DNA from 4 places in the Lysinibacillus sp. FSL W8-0992 genome. Region 4 is predicted to be linked to each of the others. Evidence: riboswitches for the same ligand, from Rfam matches in the RefSeq annotation. Region 4 holds a riboswitch; each other region holds the start of a gene.

Region 1 (5,392 bases), 2.4 Mb from region 4:
CGATTTAAAAAGATACCTAATAGCATTTTTTGTTCAAATTCTAACACATGATCGTCGTTATCAAATAAAAATTGTACTTTTTTATTTTTTAATTGCTTTAATTGTATTTTAACTGGTTGATCAGGAAAATAACTTTTCCCAATGCCGTCCTCTAAGTAATCTTCAATCACATTGACAATATATCCCCATAGCTCAGGGAGATAGTCCCAATATCGAACACCTAAAATCTCTTTATTATAGCATTTAATCGATAACCCACCATCAAGTCTAAGAAGACCGTCTTCTTCTATATATTTATTTTGAGTGTTATTGATAAAAGAAACAAATTCATCCCAATTATCGTTTATGCTTATCGTATATTTATCAGGATTGTTGACTGCGTCTTCCAAATCGTCGATAATTCTTTTTACAACAAATTCATTAATTGTTACTACTTCCATCATATATTCACCTCACATTAGTTTTTTGGATATAGTTGTCTAATATGCCCATCTTTAATCCCTAGTACGTGAGTATTGGTATACCATTTATTTCATAATGGTCCTGATGGAATACATTTAACAACCTTCAACCGATTAACACTAACTACCTCCTAGGCATAAGTAATTTGAAAATACTTAACTCATTCAATAGGCAAAGTATCAATAAATCAAGCTATTTTTATTAAAGTAAAAATAGTTCCGTTATGCAGAATATTAACGATAAAAATTTTTGCTTAGATTTTACCATACAATTTTTTCTCTATCAATTTTAAATAAATTTTAACGTTAAAGTCATTCCCCTCTTAAAAACTAGATATTTTAACTAAATAATCTATCCCTTTAATATCTCCATCCGGCTCTATAACTGCTACTGACACTAATGACTAAAGATACAATATAAAGTAGAAGTCTGGATATCCAAGTAATAATCAGCATTAAAAAGCATTAAAAAAATCCTTTCAATTGATGATTTTTTTAAAATAATCGTTATTAATCAGCTTTACAGTTGCTGGATTATTTTGTAGGCTATCCATAATAGCACCAGAAAAAATGCTACAAGAACAAACAACCCGTATTCTCCATAAAATAATAAGAGGTGATTGTATGACGGACAAAGTAACTGCTTTTAAACAGGCTTTAGGTAATTATCCAACAGGTGTCACAGTTGTCACAGCTTACAGCGATGTTAATGAACCGATTGGCTTAACGGTCAATTCCTTTGCATCTGTTTCCATAGATCCGCTCCTTATCCTATGGTCATTGGACAAAAAATCGCAGCTGCATCCACTTTTTAGTAATACGGACAAATTTGCGGTAAATATTTTAGCGAACGATCAAACACAATTATGTACAGTATTTTCAAGCAAAATCCCTGACCGATTTGCGCAAGTCAAATGGTCTAATTCTTTACATGGTTTGCCAATATTACATGATACTTTAGCTACGCTGCAATGCGAAACGTATAAAAAAATCGATGCAGGGGACCATACGATTTTCATTGGTCATATTTTAGAAATTGATAATGCGCAGAAGGAGCCATTGCTTTATCATCGTAGGCATATTGGTCAAATCCCAACGAGTTTTTACGAATAATAAAAAAGTAGGTATTTCAAATTTTATTTTGAGATGCCTACTTTTTTTGTTTGTACGTTAATAATATTTTTTCATTACGAACAATCTGCACATGCGTACAATATTGGAACATGAATCAAGTACATGAATGTTGCATATTAACTCAGGACACTATGTGGCGACAATAAGCTTAAAATTTGGTCCCGAGTTAATTTCTATGCTTCTTTTAAAGCTTTACTTTTTTTGAGGAAATCTTTGTTTTTCCAGTCGATTAATTTGGACAATAACTCCATCTTGAATTGTAATTTGCACTTCACCAAATTCTAAATTTTGAATAGCCTTCGCAATAACTTCTAATTTCTTATCATCAATCTTAGACAGTTGAGACATACGATACACCCCTTCTTTTTTTCATACTTTTGTGTATAAAAGAGATCCACGCATCAAGACGATTTGATGCCTCCCCTTATCTCTCAGATAACTTTGCTGGAGTTGGCACCGATTAACTCAGTTGCCGAGACTTCATTATGCCTCATTCCTCCAGACCTCTCGCGATAAGAGTTTACGTTTCTTGGAAATAATTCTATAATTCAGAAAACCTATTGTCAATATAAATATTATAAAACCTAGCTGAATACTATGCAATAGAGAAAAAAGTACATTTTTATTGCTCTAAATTTTCTTAAAATCCAATCTTAAGATCTTGAAAGCATTAGTATGAATGTTCAAAACATAAAAAAGCTGTGCAGAATTATATATTCTACACAGCTGCTCTTTATTCGTTTTGTAAGAATTCCATTAACACTTTTGCCGTTTCTTGTTTACCAATGACTTTGATAGGTTGTCCTTGTGCAGGTACAATCCAATGTGGCTCTTGTCCGCCATATAAAGATTGTGAACTATTGGCAACCATCAACTGTGCATTGGCTGTTTCCATACGAAGACGTGCACGGGACAGTAAAAACTCCTCATCGTCCGTTGCCTCTAGCTTAAATCCTACTAAAGTGACATTTGGCTGCCAACCCTTTATTTGCCCTAACACTTTTGGTGCTTTTTTAAAGTGAATAACTGGGGGCTCGTCAGACGGCATCTTCCCTGCACCTTCCATTAAATTCCCCGATTGATCGTATACTTTATCAATGACCCAATCAGAGCCTGCAGCTGCCATAATAACGATGTCTACTTGTTCATTTTGTACAGCATGACGAACCTTGTCACTTAAATCTTCAATACCTTCAAAGCGTACTGTACGCATTTTATCTTGATTAATCGGTAATTGTGCAAAATAGCCATGCATATAGATGACGTCTGCACCTGCGGCTAGAGCTGCTTCAGCCAAATAACAGCCCATTGACCCCTTCGATAAATTCGTATGCCCTCGCACACGATCCCATTTTTCAAGTGTTCCCCCACTTGTAATGAGTACGGTTTTTCCTTGTAATGTCCCCACTCACACTCACCTTTTCTTTTCAAACTATCATTTTTGAAAAATAACAAATTAATAAGCAATCTACATGTTCTATTTTAACGTAAAAAGCTTAAATAACCTATTTCTTATTTTGTTCTTTTAGCCACACACTTAAAATTTCCGCAAACTTTTTCGTTACTGGTGAGGCTTGATGTTTCATGGCTAGCCCTATCGTACGATAACCACCTTGCTTTAGTGGGATAGCCCTTAATGAGGACGGTAATCGGTTAATCACTAATCGAGGTAAAATTGTAATGCCTAAATGGTGTGAAATCATCGAAATAATCCCAACCTCCTCCGATAGCTCAAATCGAATATTCGGTTTAACATGGTACTGCTCTAAAATTACTTTTACATCATTAGTTCCTCGATACGATGTCATTATAAAAGGCATGTCTTCTAGTTCAGTAATATCAATTTCTGAACGATTATAAAGAGAGCTTTGATCAGAAACTATACATAAAAGGGGGTCTTGGACCAATTCGATAAATTGAAATTGCTCCGATTTTTGACCATTAAGAAAACCAGCATCAACTTCACCACTTTGTAGCCACTGTTCAATTTCATAATAGTCCCCTTCACGTAACTCTACTTGTATACCTGGAAACTGATTGTCCATAATACGGATAATTTCTGGCATCCAGTTGGAAGAAATACTAGAAATAACACCTATTCGCAATTTCCCTCTGGTTACACCAAGAATATGGGCCGCTTCTTGTTGTAATAATTCGTCCGCATCAAGAACATTTCGCATAGCCCGAAGCATTGTTTGTCCCTCGCTCGTTAATGTCACACCTGTTCGACTTCGATGAATAAGGGCAAATCCACATTCTTTCTCTAAGCTGGAAACAGCATGACTAACTGCCGATTGGGTTAATCCAAGAGCGTCAGCCGCTTTCGTAAAGCTTGAAACTTCTGCAACTTTATTTAAAATCTCATATTTGACTAAACTCATTCACATTCCCTCATATATACATGAATTTTTTTAATACTAATCATTATAAACATTCGTTTTACTAATCACAATACAAGATATATAGTAAATTTTAGTATGAAACTGTTTTAGTACACAGAGATAGAAGGTGCATAATGAGTAATCAAGGGAAAGCAAATTTATTAATGGTCATAGTTACAATGTTTTGGGGATTGTCTTATACGTTTATGGTAATGGGACTTGAAACATTAGCTGTATTTAATGTGGTAGCGTTACGCTGTATCATCGCATTTTTGGCAGCAGGCATTATTTTTTATAAACGTATGATAAAGGTCAATTTCAAAACATTGAAATACGCAGCTATTCAAGGTTTTCTGTTATTCATTGTCTTTGCACTTAGCTTATTTGGATTAGAGACAACTTCTGTTTCAAATGCAGGATTTATTTTAAGCCTTACAGTAGTCTTAGTGCCCATTTTCAGTAGCTTTATCGAGAAAAAGTTGCCATCAAAAGCAGTAAGTTTTGCAATTATTTGCACGATGATTGGTATTACAGTATTAACTATTCAACATTCTTTTACATTTCAAATGGGCGATATATTAGTTGCAATCGCGGCATTATGTTATTCGATTTATTTACTGTTAAACGGTCATTTTACACGTAGCGTAGAATCGATTTCTTATGGTATTTACCAGCTCGGTTTTGCTGGAATTTATGCGCTTGTTTTAACACTACTTTTTGAAGCACCAACACTTCCGAATTCAACTACTTCATGGATTGCGATTTTAGGGCTTGGTATTATCTGTAGTGCATTTTGCTTCGTTGGCCAAACTGTTGCACAACAGTACACTTCTGCTACACATACAGGACTAATTTTCTCATTAGAACCTATTTTCGCAGCGATGTTTGCGATGATGTTCATCGGCGAAGGGCTAACGGCTAAACTACTTATCGGCGGAAGCTTTATTTTAATTGGTAATCTTGTCGCTCAGTTTGAACAACTTCACATCCTACGATTTATGAGAAAACATGAACAAGAAAAAGTTATGCATTAAAAATACTAAGGCTCTGAAAATTGATAAGATTTTCAGGGTCTTTTCTTTTTTGTTAATAGAAAAACAGCAAAAAGTGAAATGGAGTGCATACCATTTCACTTTTTGCTTCTTTGAAGCTAGTTAAATTCTAGCCTCTTTACCTCTATAAATATCTTCTCATTTGTTCAGCTTCATTCATTTGCTCTTCAGCTTTTAGTCGCTCTTCGCGTTGTGCTGGTGTCTCATCAACGATAGATTGAGGTGGCGTTACATGTGTATCGAATGGGTCAAGTTGAGCGCGTTTTGAATCTGCAATCAGTGTAGATGTTGAAGGATTTACATTATCATGCTCCGCATATAATACGATGGCTCCTTCTTCAACAAGCTGAGCGTAATAAGCTGT
Region 2 (5,392 bases), 870 kb from region 4:
AAGGTCGTGATGAGTTTGCCGGTCAGGATCGTTATGATGCAGTGCATGGAGTAGATGTGCTAAAGCAATTTTGCAATGATAATATTCATGTGTTTGGCTTTTCACGTGGAGGTATTATGGCGCTGTGGACGGCAATTTTACGTAAAGATATTACATCGGTTGTTACGTGGGCAGGTGTTTCAGATGCGACAGCTACTTATTGGGAGCGGACAGATATGCGTCGTATGATGAAACGCGTAATTGGAGGGACACCTAATCGTGTACCAGAGGCTTATGATGCACGTACACCTTTATTTGAAGTTGAACACATTACAGCACCGGTGCTTATTATTCACGGCTATCGTGATGAAAATGTAGATATTGAACATGCAAGGCAATTAGTATTTTTCTTAGAGGACGCCAATAAAAAGTTTGAAACGTGGTATGATTACCGTTTTGCACATCAATATCCACCTGCTCAAAATCGCGAAACTGTGCGCGCTTTGTGCGAATGGATGAAGAAACAATGATCATAGCAAAGGAACATTTTAAATTGTTTGAGTGACTGGCACTTATAAATCATAAAAATCCACTGCGCATTCCATGGGCACAAGGTAGGCCGCAACCTCGCTAACTGTGCCGTTGTTGCGGCTTAGGCTACTTGTGTTGCCATAGGAATGTTCGTGGATTTTTATTATGTTAGTTATAAAAAATAGGACTAGAATAGTAAATTGTGTGAGTGACTGGCACCGATTATTTTGCGTAGGTGCTTAAAAAAGATTGGATTGCTTCCCAATATTTTGCTCCTGCTACATTTTCGGCTCTACCGTGTCCAGCACCTTCAACAAGTAGTTTTTCTTTAGGCACATTGGCTGCTTCATAGACTTCATTTAGCATTGAAGAAGGGACGAATGTGTCGTTACTACCGTGGATAAATAGCATCGGTGTTTGTGATTTTGCAACTTGTTTGACCGTATCAGCTTCACCAAGTGTATAGTCAGCCTTTAATTTCGTTACGGCTGAAGCAAAATACATGATAGGGAAGGCTGGTAAGTGGAAGATCGCTTTTAGCTGATAAGAAAATTCGCCCCAAACAGAAGAATAGCCACAATCCTCGATGATTGCCTTAACGTTTGTAGGTAATTCTTCACCAGATGCCATCATTACTGTGGCGCCTCCCATCGAAACACCAAAAAGGACAATTTCTGCATCGTTATTTAATTGAACCGTATTGTCAATCCATGACACGACATCTAAGCGATCATGCCAGCCCATTCCGATATAGTCTCCTTCACTTTTACCATGACCTCTCGCATCAGGAATAAGTACATTATAGCCCATATCATAGAAGTGTTTTGCATACTTGGTCATCTGTAATCCATCACTTGAATATCCATGAAAAATAATTGCCCATTTGTTTGAATCATTTTGATTTTTAATGGAATAGGCATGTAGTTTTAGTTGATCTACGGATTGAATCGTTGTTTCTTCGTAATGGCTGTTAAACCATGTTTCACGAGCCTCTTTCTCTTTCACTTCATTCGGATTTGAATCAATTAAATTATGTGGTGCATCAAGAACGGCTGATTTATCAGATTGTGGATTTAACGCCAAGTTGTAAAAGTAATTGCCTGCAATAAATCCAGCTCCGATAAACAATACAAATAATGAAACGATGATGCCAACTAGTATTTTGTATTTTTTTTTCATATGTATCCTCCAATACTATCCAAAACATAAAAATTTGAAGAGTATTTTTTATAAAAACGGGTAAAAAAAAGGGAACGAATAAATCGTTCCCTTAGCCGCATTATTATTTTAATGGACCACCAAGTTTAGTGATTGCTTCAGAAACATTTGAGAATTTCTTGAAGTTGCCATTGAATAGACCAGCAAGTTCAGCAGCTTTTACATCATAAGCAGCTTTGTCTGCCCATGCATCGCGTGGGTTAAGCACTTCTGAAGGTACGCCTTCAACTGATGTAGGAATGTGTAAGCCAAATACAGCATCTTGAGTCGTTTCAACGTTGTTTAGTTTACCATCGATTGCAGCACGTACCATTGTACGAGTGTAAGAAAGCTTCATACGGCTACCTGTACCGTATTCGCCACCAGTCCAGCCAGTGTTTACTAAGAATACTTGTGCGCCATGCTCATCGATTTTTTGACCTAACATTTCAGCATAAACAGTTGCTGGAAGTGGAAGGAAAGGAGAACCGAAGCATGTAGAGAATACTGGTTCTGGCTCTGTTACACCACGTTCAGTACCTGCAAGTTTAGATGTGAAACCACTTAGGAAGTGATACATTGCTTGTTCTTTTGTTAATTTACTGATTGGAGGTAATACACCAAATGCATCAGCAGTTAAGAAAACGATTGTTTTTGGATGACCTGCAACAGATGGATCAACAATATTTTCAATATATTGGATAGGGTAAGCAACACGTGTATTTTCTGTTAATGAAACATCATCGTAATCACAAACACGAGTTTCAGGATCTACAGCTACGTTTTCTAGTACAGAACCGAAGCGGATTGCGTTATAGATTTCAGGTTCTTTTTCAGCAGAAAGGTTAATTGTTTTTGCATAGCAACCACCTTCAATGTTGAATACGCCGTTGTCAGACCAGCCGTGCTCATCGTCACCGATTAATTTGCGGTCAGGGTCAGCTGATAAAGTTGTTTTACCAGTACCAGATAAACCGAAGAATAATGCCACATCGCCAGCTTCACCTACGTTTGCTGAACAGTGCATTGATAGGATGCCTTGTTGTGGTAATAGGTAGTTCATAATACCGAAAATAGATTTTTTCATTTCACCAGCATATTCAGTACCACCGATTAGGATGATTTTCTTTTCAAGTGATACAATAATGAATGTTTCAGAAGATGTACCATCGATAGCTGGATCTGCTTTAAAGTTAGGAGCTGAGATAACTGTGAAGTCAGCAACATGAGAAGCTAATTCTTCTTGTGTTGGACGGATAAATAATTGATGGGCGAAAAGATTATGCCAAGCATATTCATTGATTACTTGGATGCTTAATTGTGAATCTTTGTCAGCACCAGCAAAACCGTTGAATACGAATAATTCGTCACGTTCTTTTAAGTATTTAACTACTTTTACATATAAGTTATCGAACACTTCCGAAGAAATTGGTTGGTTTACTTTACCCCAGTCAATTTTATCTTTTGTGCTTTCTTCTTCTACCGTATATTTATCTTTAGGTGAACGACCAGTGTATTTGCCAGTTTCTGCACGAACTGCGCCATCTACTGTTAACATAGCCTCACCACGAGATGTAGCTTTTTCCGCTAATTGTGGTACTGAAAGTTGAACGTTAATGTTCCCGCCGTTTAATAATTCCTTCAGTTCGTTTGCAATTTCTACTGAATTCATCGATTAAATACCATCCTTTTTTATAGTATTCCCTTGAGTTTGAGGGAGTTTTTCTTAATTTCAAAAATAGTATAACACAATTGCTTTAATAATCTATACTAATTCAAAAATTATTTTCGTGTTTTAAATAACTTTCAACAAAAAGTCATAAAATAATTGACAACGTTCGACCTTTTACGTAAGATGAGGAATTGAACGGATACTCTTATCCCGAGCTGGTGGAGGGTCAGGCCCTGTGAAACCCGGCAACCTGCATGAACTATTTCACGACATGCGCTGGTGCCAACCTGATGCAAGGGGAAAACCCTTGAACGATAAGAGTGAAAGGTTACGAAGTCATTATTCCTTTCCTCATGTAAAGTACGTGAGAAAAGGATTTTTTTTATTTTCATAATGAATGTAAAGGTAAGTATATACAATTCTTTCCTTATTATAATGACGGATCTTTCGAAATCCTCATGTTAAAAGCAACAACGGCTTGAAAGTTCTATCCTTCAGGAGCGAACTTGACATGGGTAATGAGTACCGTATTAATTTCGCAAATGCTATTTGTAAGAGTAATAGGAGGAAAATCAAATGACAAACCGTCGATTGTTTACATCAGAGAGTGTAACAGAAGGACATCCCGACAAAATTTGTGACCAAATTTCGGATGCCATTTTAGATGCCATTTTAAAAGAAGATCCAAATGCACGTGTAGCGTGTGAAACAACTGTAACAACAGGATTAGTATTAGTAGCAGGGGAAATCACTACTTCTACTTATGTAGATATTAAAGGTATCGTGCGTGATACAGTAGCAGAAATCGGCTATACACGCGGTAAATATGGCTTTGATGCTGAAAACTTAGCAGTACTAGTTGCAATTGGTGAACAATCACCAGATATTGCCCAAGGTGTAGACCAAGCATTAGAAGCGCGCGAAGGTTCTATGACTGATGCAGATATTGAAGCTATTGGCGCAGGTGACCAAGGCTTAATGTTCGGTTACGCTTGTAACGAAACACCTGAGTTAATGCCATTACCTATTAGTTTAGCGCATAAATTAGCTCGTCGTTTAACAGAAGTACGTAAATCAGGTGAACTAGCATATTTACGTCCAGACGGTAAAACACAGGTGACAATTGAGTATGATGAACACAACATCCCAGTTCGTGTCGATACTATTGTTATTTCAACACAGCATGATGAAGAAGCATCACTTGAACAAATTCAATCAGACTTAAAAGAGTTAGTAATAGCACCAGTAGTACCTAGTGAGTTATTAGATGCTCAAACGAAATATTTCATCAACCCAACAGGTCGTTTTGTTATTGGTGGACCTAAAGGAGATGCTGGACTTACTGGGCGTAAAATCATCGTTGATACATACGGTGGCTATGCACGTCATGGTGGTGGTGCATTCTCTGGTAAGGACGCTACAAAAGTAGACCGTTCAGCTGCATATGCTGCTCGTTATGTGGCAAAAAATATTGTTGCTGCAGGTTTAGCAGAACGTGCTGAAGTCCAACTTGCTTATGCCATTGGTGTAGCACAACCAGTATCAATCGCAGTAGATACATTTGGTACAGGAAAAGTAAGCGAAAGCGAAATCGTACAATGGGTTCGCGAACTATTTGATTTACGTCCAGCAGGCATCATTAAAATGCTAGATCTACGTCGCCCAATTTACAAACAAACGGCTGCTTATGGTCACTTTGGTCGTACAGATTTAAATGTGCCTTGGGAAAATACGGACAAGGCTGATGCATTAAGAGAAAAAGCAAGTCTATAAGCTATTTTGTAAAGAGCATTCGAATATGTGGTAAACATAAGCAAATGTTTTAGTGAAGGGGCTACGTAATGGCCCCTTTCTAACTTGCTTCAGCATTCACACCCCACTTCTAAAGGTTGGATTTGAATGCTGAAGCAAGTTAAAGGCCTAGGCGGATGTCATAGATTTTCTAAGGCGCTTTTCGAGCATACTGTAAAAATTTGGATGAAATGATGCCTAGGCGTAATTGATTGCAAAAAA
Region 3 (5,392 bases), 250 kb from region 4:
TAGCGGGTCAAAAATAATATCCTCTGGAGCTAAGCCCCATTTCTCTGTTAATAATTGATAAGAACGCTCGGCAATTTCTAGTTTACGATGGCGATCTACTGCCATCCCTTGCTCATCAATCGTACCGACAACTAAAGAGCCACCATATTTTTTCACTAATGGCATTACGGCGTCAAAACGTTCTTCGCCATCCTCTAGATTAATAGAATTGATAATGGCTTTACCTTGTGAAAATTTCAGCGCTTCCTCAATTACTTTCTCATCTGTAGAATCAATTACAAGCGGTACTTTTACTTTTTTAACAACTTCCTGCATAAAGCCACGCATATCCTCTAATTCATCACGATCTGGGTTCGCTAAGCAAATATCTATAACATGTGCCCCATTTTTCACTTGTGCACGTGCGATTTCTGCCGCTTCCTCATATTTACCGTCAATGATTAAATTTTTGAATTTTCGGGAGCCGATAACATTCGTTCGCTCCCCAATAAATAGCGGACGCATCGAATCATCGTATACTAAAGGTTCAATACCAGATACAACATGACCATGTGTACTTTCCGGTAATTGACGCGGCTTTTCATCCTTCAGCACCTCTCGGATTGCCGCAATATGTGCTGGTGTTGTTCCACAACAGCCGCCAACAATATTAAGCCAGCCTTTTTCAGCAAAACCTTTTAATTTTTGAGATAAAGTTTCTGGAGATTCATGATAACAACCTTCCTCATCTGGCAAACCAGCATTTGGATAACAGCTAATATAGCCGGTAGAAAGCTCCGCTAACGAACGAATATGATCTGTCATAAACTCTGGACCTGTCGCACAGTTTAAGCCGACAGATAACGGCTTAATATGCTCAATTGATATGTAAAAGGCTTCAATCGTTTGCCCTGCTAGCGTTGTGCCCATTGGCTCAATCGTGCCTGAAATCATAACAGGTAGTTCTTTTCCAGTTTCCTCAAACGCACGTGATACCCCCAGTGTCCCCGCTTTTACATTTAGCATATCCTGACTTGTTTCAAGAAGCAGTACGTCTGAGCCCGCTTCGATTAGTGCCTTTGCCTGTACATAAAAGTTTTCTTCAAGTTCATCAAAGGTAATACCGCCAGTTACTGATAATGTTTTTGTCGTTGGCCCCATTGCTCCCGCAACAAAACGGGGCCACTCTGGAGTAGAAAACTCATCCACTACTTTGCGCGCAATTTCTACCGCACGTTTATTAATTTCTTCTGCCTTAGACCCAAGGCTATATTCATTTAATACGAGAGGCGTACCTCCAAACGTATTTGTACAAATAATATCCGCACCAGCCTCTAAATATTTTCGGTGAACTTTTTCAAGCACATCAGGTCTAGTTAATACAAGATTCTCGTTACAACCATCAAGCTCCTCGCCACCAAAATCTTCTGCTGATAAGTTTTCATTTTGAAGCATTGTACCCATTGCGCCATCCAGAATTAATATTCGTTTCTCTAGTTGCTCTTCAATCAAGTGCTTAGCCATCTATACTTACCCCTTTTTTCTGTTCATCCAATTGCTCAATAAATTTCATTAACTCTAGCGTCATATCATAGCGTAAAAACGGTGTAATTAAGTAAATACCATTGAAATACTCTGCAGCTACTTCTACTAACTCTTTAGCAATTGCAATCCCTTCTAATGTTGAACGTTCCTTATCTTCACCACATGCCTTCATGCGTGACAGTGCATCGTCAGATAGTTTGATACCTGGTACTTCATGGTGTAAAAACTCAGCGCTCTTATAGCTCGTTACTGGCATAATACCAATATAAATTGGTGCATCTAAATGCTTTGTTGCCTCATAAATTTCAATGATTTTTTCTTTCGTATAAACTGGTTGAGAAATAAAGTAATCCGCACCATGCTCTATTTTTTTCTCTAGTCGAGCTACTGCTCGGTCTAGTACACGTACATTTGGGTTAAATGCTGCCGCTACAGAGAAGTTTGCCTTTTTACGAAGTGGCTTTCCGGAAAATGAAATACCGTCATTTAACTGTTTAATCAGCTGGATTAGCTCCATAGAAGATACATCATAAACGCTTGTGGCTCCTGGGAAATCACCTACCTTAGTCGGATCTCCAGTAACCGCTAAAATATCATGAATGCCAAGTGCATTTAAGCCCATTAAATGTGACTGTAATCCAATTAAATTACGATCACGGCACGTTATATGCGTTAACGGTCGGACACCGTGCGTTTCCTTCAATAACGCACCCATTGCCACATTACTAATGCGGGGCGATGCAAGTGAATTATCTGCCATCATCACTACATCAGCGCCTGCTTCATATAATTTTTTCGCACCTTGAATAAAGCCGTCAATTTCTAAATGCCTTGGTGTGTCTAACTCCACGATAACCGAACGCTCGCGCTTTACCTTCGCGTGCAATGGCTCATACGTCGCAGGCTCTGCTTCACGTACAACCTGTACTTTTTCAGGCTTTGCTAACTTTTCTTCAATAGGTGTTAACTCTTCTAAATATTTTTTCGCTGCTGCTATGTGCTTTGGTGTTGTACCACAGCACCCACCGATTAAACGAACACCTTGGTCAACCAGTGCAACTGCGGCACGACCAAAATAATCAGCTTCTGACTCATATACGACACGCCCATCCTCTAAATCTAGCAAGGATGCATTTGGATATGCAGACATAAATGCTTTTTCAGGAAGCTCAACTCCTTCAAATGCTTGAATTGTATGATGCGGTCCTAAACGACAATTTACGCCTACTACATCTGCACCAAGAGCCTCTAACTCGTGCAATGCTTGATTTAATGCCATTCCATTTTGTAACACGCCTGGTTCATGCATCGACACCTGCGCAATAATTGGTAGCTTTGTTTTGGCACGTAACATTTTCAACGTTGCGCTTAACTCTTCGAAATCATAATACGTTTCAAGTAAAAGGCCATCTGGATTGCCTGCAAGTAACACATTTGCTTGCTCTTCAACTGTCGATAAAATTTCCTCTAACGTTGCATCACTTTTACGAATACCACGGATGCCTCCAATTGTGCCTAACACAAATTGTCCGCCATCTGCTGCAGCACGTTTCGCAATCGTGATTGCAGCTTCATTAAACTGCTGAACTCGCGATTCTAAACCGTAGCGTGCTAATTTAATCGCATTAGCACCGTAAGTATTTGTCTGAATCACATCTGCACCAGCAGCAATATATTCTTTATGGATTTTTTCAATTAACTTCGGTCTCTGTACATTCATTTCTTCATGGCAGTACTCCAAGCCGTAGCCATATAATACAGTACCAATGGCACCATCTGCAGTTAACACATGTGATTTTAACTTTTCTAGCAATCCCATAAAACGTAACCCTCACTTTCCTTGTATCCAAAAATATAAAAAGCCTTCTTTTAAAAAAAGAAGGCTTTAACGAATCGTAATTGTTTTTCCTTCTCATCTTCGACCAAAAAGGTCTTCTGGATTTAGCACCTGACATTAGTTGGTTGCTGAAGCTTCATAGGGCCAGTCCCTCGGCTTCTCTCGATAAGAATGTAGTATGAATTTTTCAAATAATTAAAAGAATCATATCGTTTACAGGCGATAGAGTCAAGACTATTTCACTTAACAAAGGAGATTTCTCCAGAAAAATATCAAATTTCCGCATTTGTTTTACCGTTATACTAGTTTTTCTCCAAGCTCTTCGCCTATTTTTTTACCATTTTGAATACAAGCACCAATGCCTACTCCGAAATAAGAACAGCCTGCAATCGATAAATTTGGATACCTTTCTGCAAGCTCAGCTATTAAGCCCTTCAATGCCTCATGATGTGCTAAATCGTATTTTGGCATTTGATTAATCCATTTCGCAACATTAACTACAGTTGGCTTTTCATCAATCCCTAAACTTTTCTTTACATCGTCTAATGCGACAGCAGCTAGTTCTTCATCTGTCATCTTACGTAATTTTTCATACGCAGGATTGATGCTCTTATAAAAGAGTCGTACAAGCAATTTACTATTAGCAGATGTATGCTTCCATTTTCGACTTGTCCAAGTTGCTGCATTGCATTGGACATTTGAATTATGTGACACAATAAAACCCGTTCCATCTGCTGGTAGCACTGCATCCGGTACATCAAAACCTAAGTAAATTGTTATTGCAGAAGCTGTAGTAAATTCCTTAAAATAATGATCTAACGATGGGTCCTGTAATAAGCTTTGCACCGCTTCATTGGGCAACGCTAGAACAACGTGATTAGCCTCAAGCTTTCTACTATTTGCTAATGTAATTGTATATTGCCCTTCATGTTTCTTTACACTTGTTGTTGCTACACCTTTAATAATTTCTACTTCTGTTAACGTTTCTTCAAGACGGTCAATTAGAGATGATAAGCCTTTTTTAAACGAAATAAACTTTTTATTGGAAGCTTTCATAAATTGTTCGCGATTTGCATCAAACCCCTTGATGATGCTACCGTATTCATTTTTATAATCGATTAAGTACGGCAATGTAGAAGCAATCGAAAGTTGATGTAGGTCACCAGAATATACTCCTGCTAATACTGGCGCTATTTGATTTTGCACAAGCTCTTCACCTAAGTAATACGTTAAAAACTCGCCTATTGAGCTTTCTTTCGTAAAACCTTTATTCGGCATCGTTAAGTCCTGTAATGCGATTTGCTTACCAGCTTCTGATACAAGCGTACTTGCTTCCAGAGATGCTAAACTCATAGGAATACCGAATGTTGAATCAGCTGGTATTGCATGTAATTCGTCGTTTGTATAGATATAAGATACTCCTGTTTCGTTGTACACTAGCTCCTGTTCAAAGTTAAGCTCCTGTACTAGCTCCATAACACCTTTATGACGAGCTACAATTGAATCAGCGCCCGTTTCCATTATAAAACCATGGTCATATGCGGAGTATAGCTTTCCACCTAAGTATGCATTTTTTTCAACAAGTACTAGGTTTACATCTATTTTTTTCTCCAATACTTGACGTTGTAGATAATGCATCGTACATAAACCTGTAATCCCGCCACCCAATACAACTATTGTTTCCATGAAGATCGCCCCTAATTTCTTTATTTATCTCCTATTAGTATAAACTGTTTTTGCAAACATTTACGTTCAACCCATTACAAATTTAGCAAAAATGAAGCAATCAAAAAATAAATAGCCGTTGATTGCGCTACGGGTAAATTGTTTGAGTGCCTGGCACCCTTAATAAAAATCCACTTCGTTTTCCTTATAGGAGGGCAAGAGCACAAAGACGATAAAGCTCCTATCCTACCTGCGGAAAGCAAAGCGGATTGTAAATTAATTTTTTATTTAGAGGACATTTAAGCCCCATTTTATGAAATCATTAAATTAGTTTAAGTTTTGGGCAACATTCGCTAATTTATCTGC
Region 4 (5,392 bases):
TTTAACAGACGCATTTGGCAACTATTCATTAGATTATGTAGAGGAAAAAGTGAAAAATGCTCATACCCTATTGTTCAAGAAAGACAAAGTAGATATGTACCAGTTATGACATAAAAAAAGGGTAGCCCCCTAAAGGGTTACCCTAACGCCATTAATGCTCTTCAGGTGTAAATGTTTTGCAATCTGTTTCTTCACTATTGGATGCATGCTGACCTTTTTGACTTACAACGTAAATAGCTTCTGCTGTACATTTGTTACCAGAGCCCCAATGCGTGCAGTTATTGACTTCACATAGAATCTGTTGTGCCATCGTATCACACCTCCTCTTTTGTTATCCTTAACAAATTCGGGGTTTTCAATACTTAACTTAAACATAAAACCTTAATATAGCCTAAAATCATAATGGTGCCTGTTTTTTCTTTATTATCTTCTAACAGCGACTAATTTATTTGCTGCGTGACAATGTTTAATATTGTTGTCATGCTGATCTTCAAATTGGTAGGAACGATAATATTGAATAGACCAACTATGATATAAATCTTTGATTTCGCCTTCTTTACATATTCCTTTAACAAATGGTGCTAAATCGTCTGGAATATCTACTTCGTCTGTAAATACGGTAATAATATTGATGCCTTGTGTCTTCGTATGTATTTGCATTGAATGAATAATGCTATGCCAAGCTTCACGCTCTAAAAAGTGGAACAAGCCATGTGAAATAATACAATCATAGGAATGTTTAAACTTATAAGTAGTAACATCGTGCACAATAGCCTGTAAGTTATGTAATTGGTGCAACGCTTTATATTTATTGATTTTAGCAATACCTGCCTCCGAAATATCGATGGCTTCAACCTCAAACCCAAGCTGTGCTAAATAGACTGCGTGCCGACCATCACCACACCCTATATCTAAAATACGCGCCCCAGCTTGTAATGTTTTTGCCCATTCAACCACCTCATCACTTGGGTTACCAAAAGCATAATGCGTATCCGCTAAGTAATCTTTCTCCCAAAACGGTTTCACTATACCATCTCCTCTATCGGTTAGTTTATAAAAACGTGCTTTGACAAAACTTCATCAAAGCACACTGACAATCTATTGCGTAATAATTAACATGTCATTTTCATCAAATTGCCACATATCACCGTGTGCAACTTCCCAATAAAAGCCGTTTGGGTCTTGGAAATAGCCGCTATAGCCTCCCCAAAACACTGTTTCAGGCTCTTTTACAATATTCGCTCCAGCTTTTTTTGCTAACAAAAATACTTCATCGACTTCTTCTTTAGACTTTCCATTATAGGCAAGTGTAATGCCATTAAAGCCATTCCCTACAGCAGGTGGATTCGCTTCATCAATATCCTTTACTAAGCGCTCAATTGGGAATAAAGATATTTTTGTTCCTGCATTATTAAAAAAAATAACATCTGGATTTGTTTCATCCCCATAAACGACTACTTCAAACCCAAGCCCATCACGATAAAATGCCAGCGATTCTACCATATTTTTCACACCCAATGTAATTAAGTTTAAACGATTCATCCCATCTGCCCCTTTTCTACAGTATCTAATACTTATTCTACTTTTTTAATTAATTTCCCTTTATCTCACGTTCCATATAAAAGATGTTCTTCAACACAAAACATAATGCCGCTACATAAGATACACTAAGATATTAGCTATGGATTGGAGGAATTCTGCTGTATTACAATCCTTATCCGTATTATGTTTATCAATATCCACATTGGGGCACTTCTAATACGCCTTTACCGCATCATTTGCCGGGACAGCTTGCGATGCCCACATCCCCAAACCCAAATCCGTACCCGCCTATTAATACGTTGAAGTTGAAAACATCTGCCAAACAAATTCAGCCAATTATGCAGCAGGCCCAATTACTGACAGAGAAAATTGAAGGGTCTGATCAATTTGCACATGATCTTAAAAATGCCGCACAGCTTTCCAAGCAAGATGAAGTGCAAAAACTCATTTCTTCAGCTGGCGTTACGGCGAAGTTTGAAGCGAAATATACGCCAGATAATATTCGAATTGTATTATCAGAAGGTGGGTGCTGTAGTATAGCGGTAATTTTATATTGGTAAGGGAAAAGCTTCTTATTTTTTATAACCATGCACTCCGATAGAACTTGTAAACTATTTATGATTATGCTAAAGTATTTGGTATTACTATTTCTGAAAATTCATATATTTTTCTTATCAAGAGAGATGGAGGGATTGGCCCTATGAAGTCTCAGCAACCAGTCTTAGGCATGGTGCTAATTCCAATTTGCGAAATTCGCAAGAAGATGAGGAGACTGACTTCAGTTACACGAGAGTCCTCTTCTTTCAAGGAGGGCTCTTTTTTTATTTTATTTTAAACAAGAGTTAATTTCATATGGAGCAAAAGGGGCTAGGGGCTTGCACGTGGAAAGCGTCTGCCTAAAGCGTAATTTTTATCTCTTCAATGTTCGTATGTAATGATGAAATTAATTCACCACTCATAATAAAGAAAGCAGGGAATAAAAATGACAAATGAACTTTTACAAGCATTGCAGTTATTAAAATCTAAGGAATGGGTTGACTTAACACACACATTCGGACCTAACTCGCCTCATTTTTTTATGTTTGAAGATGCCAAATTTGAAACGCTCTTTTCGCATAATGACGGCTTCTTTGCACAACAATTTACGTTTCCCGGGCAATATGGAACACATATTGATCCACCTATCCACTTTGTTTCAGATACACGCTACTTAGACGAATTAGAATTAAAAGAACTTGTCCTACCGCTAATTGTTATTGATAAGTCCAAGGAAGCTAAATCGGACAATGACTTCACGTTAAGTGTACAAGATATTTTAGATTTCGAAGCAGAATATGGAGAAATTGAAGCAGGTACATTTGTTGCTCTGCGAACTGATTGGAGTAAACGCTGGCCTGATAAGGATTTATTTAATAATAAAGATAAAGATGGTCATAACCATATTCCAGGTTGGGGTTTAGAAGCATTGCAGTTTTTATTTACAGAACGGAACATCAATGCAATAGGTCACGAAACGTTCGATACAGATTCAGCGGCAGATTTCCGTAAAAATGGAACGCTTGATGGCGAATACTTTGTACTAGATCAGGATACATATCAAATTGAACTGATGACGAATTTAGATAAGCTACCAGCAAAAGGAGCAGTCATTTTCAATATTGTGCCAAAGCCTGAAAAAGCATCTGGATTCCCTGTACGTTCATTTGCTATTTTGCCTTAATTCAATACAAAAATGGTCTGCCTCAAATGTCATATAACATTTGCAGCAGACCTTCTTTTAACATGCGATATTCATTTAATCGTATTTCTTTTTTTAAAAATATAGTACACAATCAGCATTATTACTATAAACAGCAATATAGCAAAGAGGCTGTATTGGGATAAATACATACCAACAAAACGCCACTTATTTCCTAGCTCTTTCCCTAAAGTAATAAATGTGAAAGTCCATACTATTGCACCTGCATACGCATAAACAGCAAACTTTTTATAAGGATAATTATTAATGGCTGCAATATATGCTGTAAGGTGACGAACGCCAGGTATAAAGTATCCAATTAATAATAATACAGGCCCTATCTTTTCAAACAATTTTTTCGTAAACTCAATTTTTTGTGCAGTTATATAAATTTTTGGCCCATATTTTTGTAATAACGGCAAACCGAATCGACGACCAACAAAGTAGCTGAGGGTGATGCCTCCTGCAGCTCCCACCGCAGCACTTATTAATGCAGGAATATGCTCTAAATTTTCTCGATAAACATTATACCCTACATAGGTTAAAAAAATTTCGTCAGGAAGTGGCAGCCCGACAATCCCTCCAACTAGTATAAGAATAATCCCAAAATACCCGTAATGTTCAATAAGAGATTGCACGTGATGCACCATTTTTACCCCACCTAAAGCCTTAATTTTCCCATTATCTTAGCTTAACATAAGCCTCTTAAAGTCAATTATTTCTAACAATCACTTTTGCATAGGTTTAATCATTATTACATGTATATCAATATTGTACAATCAACAGAACTTTATTTTTGTTAAATTCAGTTTTCAACAAAAACCCGCTTTACCGTATCTTCGTATCTCCTTCAGCGCTAATTTCTATTGATGATGACACCATATTCCTTACTGTAGACTCACATCATGTACGACTTATTTCGTCGTGACTGATGCGCTGACTAAAAAACAAATACATACGACAATGGCAACTAGAATAGCTACTACAATCATTATTTATAATTTATTCATACAATCTGAGAACATTCCCCTATAGATGCGATTGCAATATTATTTCATTCTTTATTATATTTGTTACCTTAGATAAGCTGTAGCTTGCGCAATGCATAATCTATGCCACCTTCATCTGATTTCATCGTGATATAATCAGCGATATTTTTTAATGCAACACTGCCATTTCCCATCGCAATACCATATCCAACTTGCTTTAACATATCAATATCATTATCTCCATCTCCAAAAGCAATTGCCTCTTTCGGAACTAGGTTGAAATATTTTAGCACTGCTTCAACTGCAATGGATTTTGATACATCATCTTGTAGCACATTTATAATCGTCGGATGCCATCTCTCAAACTTCAAATTCGGAAACTGTGTTATGTACTTTTTCTCTTCTTTTACGTTGGCATATAAACACATTAAGTAAACTTCCTCGTTTAAAATATTATTATTAGTAGGAGGATACTCATCTAAAGATAATGTCTCCTTCATTGCTTTTAGTGTTGCAGGATGGCGAACATTATTCATGAATAGTTGATCAGTGAAAAATGATAGACTATTGTTATTGTCATCAGCAAAAGCTTTTACGTTTTCTACGATTTCTTGTGCGATAGGAATGGTATGGATTATTTGATCACCATGCCGAGTATAAGCACCATTAGCAGTAATAAATGTATCAATACCTAGTTCTTGCAAATCATGACACATAGATAATGGTCTTCCTGTTGCAGCTACTAATCGAATTCCTTTGTTTCTTAATAGTTGTAGCGCGTTCTTCGTACTACTTTCAATACAACCATCGTCATAGTTGATGAGCGTACCATCCACATCAAAGAAAATAATTTTACAGTCCAATTCAATCTATCCCCTTTTAAATTAAATAGAAAAATATAGTGATTATCGTACTTTGAAAATAAAAAAAAATAGCTTTCTACCAGCTTAAATCCCTTATCAATATGCATATTATTGAATAGTAAATTTATCCTATATGTATTATAATAAAACTACGACAATTTTTTATAAAAAAGAGCATTCTAAGTATGTCAGATTTAATTTAATAAAGTAGACTAAAACATTTAACTTTTCCCTATGCACCACCGATAAATACTATTGCC

What was found. A riboswitch is a leader RNA that binds a small molecule or an ion and turns the genes downstream of it on or off. The one in region 4 is predicted to bind S-adenosylmethionine.
Region 1: another riboswitch for S-adenosylmethionine. It lies ahead of NSQ74_RS17120 (YezD family protein); the one in region 4 lies ahead of NSQ74_RS04970 (cyclase family protein).
Region 2: another riboswitch for S-adenosylmethionine. It lies ahead of metK (methionine adenosyltransferase); the one in region 4 lies ahead of NSQ74_RS04970 (cyclase family protein).
Region 3: another riboswitch for S-adenosylmethionine. It lies ahead of NSQ74_RS06230 (bifunctional homocysteine S-methyltransferase/methylenetetrahydrofolate reductase); the one in region 4 lies ahead of NSQ74_RS04970 (cyclase family protein).

What each region holds. Positions count from the first base shown of each region.
Region 1 is NZ_JBBOZQ010000001.1:3,402,397-3,407,788, forward strand. Features, by position in the region: gene NSQ74_RS17110 (hypothetical protein) at 1-443, opposite strand, end outside; gene NSQ74_RS17115 (flavin reductase family protein) at 1,086-1,574, shown strand; gene NSQ74_RS17120 (YezD family protein) at 1,788-1,943, opposite strand; SAM riboswitch class I at 2,017-2,114, opposite strand; gene NSQ74_RS17125 (phosphopantothenoylcysteine decarboxylase domain-containing protein) at 2,329-3,003, opposite strand; gene NSQ74_RS17130 (LysR family transcriptional regulator) at 3,101-3,976, opposite strand; gene NSQ74_RS17135 (DMT family transporter) at 4,111-5,010, shown strand; gene NSQ74_RS17140 (general stress protein) at 5,153-5,392, opposite strand, start outside.
Region 2 is NZ_JBBOZQ010000001.1:1,902,201-1,907,592, forward strand. Features, by position in the region: gene NSQ74_RS09510 (alpha/beta hydrolase family protein) at 1-509, shown strand, start outside; gene NSQ74_RS09515 (alpha/beta hydrolase) at 733-1,689, opposite strand; gene pckA (phosphoenolpyruvate carboxykinase (ATP)) at 1,793-3,379, opposite strand; SAM riboswitch class I at 3,582-3,700, shown strand; gene metK (methionine adenosyltransferase) at 3,956-5,152, shown strand.
Region 3 is NZ_JBBOZQ010000001.1:1,282,686-1,288,077, reverse strand. Features, by position in the region: gene metH (methionine synthase) at 1-1,503, opposite strand, end outside; gene NSQ74_RS06230 (bifunctional homocysteine S-methyltransferase/methylenetetrahydrofolate reductase) at 1,496-3,343, opposite strand; SAM riboswitch class I at 3,434-3,533, opposite strand; gene hemG (protoporphyrinogen oxidase) at 3,659-5,047, opposite strand; gene NSQ74_RS06220 (globin-coupled sensor protein) at 5,354-5,392, opposite strand, start outside.
Region 4 is NZ_JBBOZQ010000001.1:1,034,345-1,039,736, reverse strand. Features, by position in the region: gene NSQ74_RS04995 (group-specific protein) at 1-109, shown strand, start outside; gene NSQ74_RS04990 (DUF1540 domain-containing protein) at 152-310, opposite strand; gene NSQ74_RS04985 (methyltransferase domain-containing protein) at 424-1,026, opposite strand; gene NSQ74_RS04980 (VOC family protein) at 1,099-1,542, opposite strand; gene NSQ74_RS04975 (hypothetical protein) at 1,797-2,102, shown strand; SAM riboswitch class I at 2,211-2,312, shown strand; gene NSQ74_RS04970 (cyclase family protein) at 2,525-3,262, shown strand; gene NSQ74_RS04965 (DedA family protein) at 3,334-3,930, opposite strand; gene NSQ74_RS04960 (Cof-type HAD-IIB family hydrolase) at 4,359-5,132, opposite strand.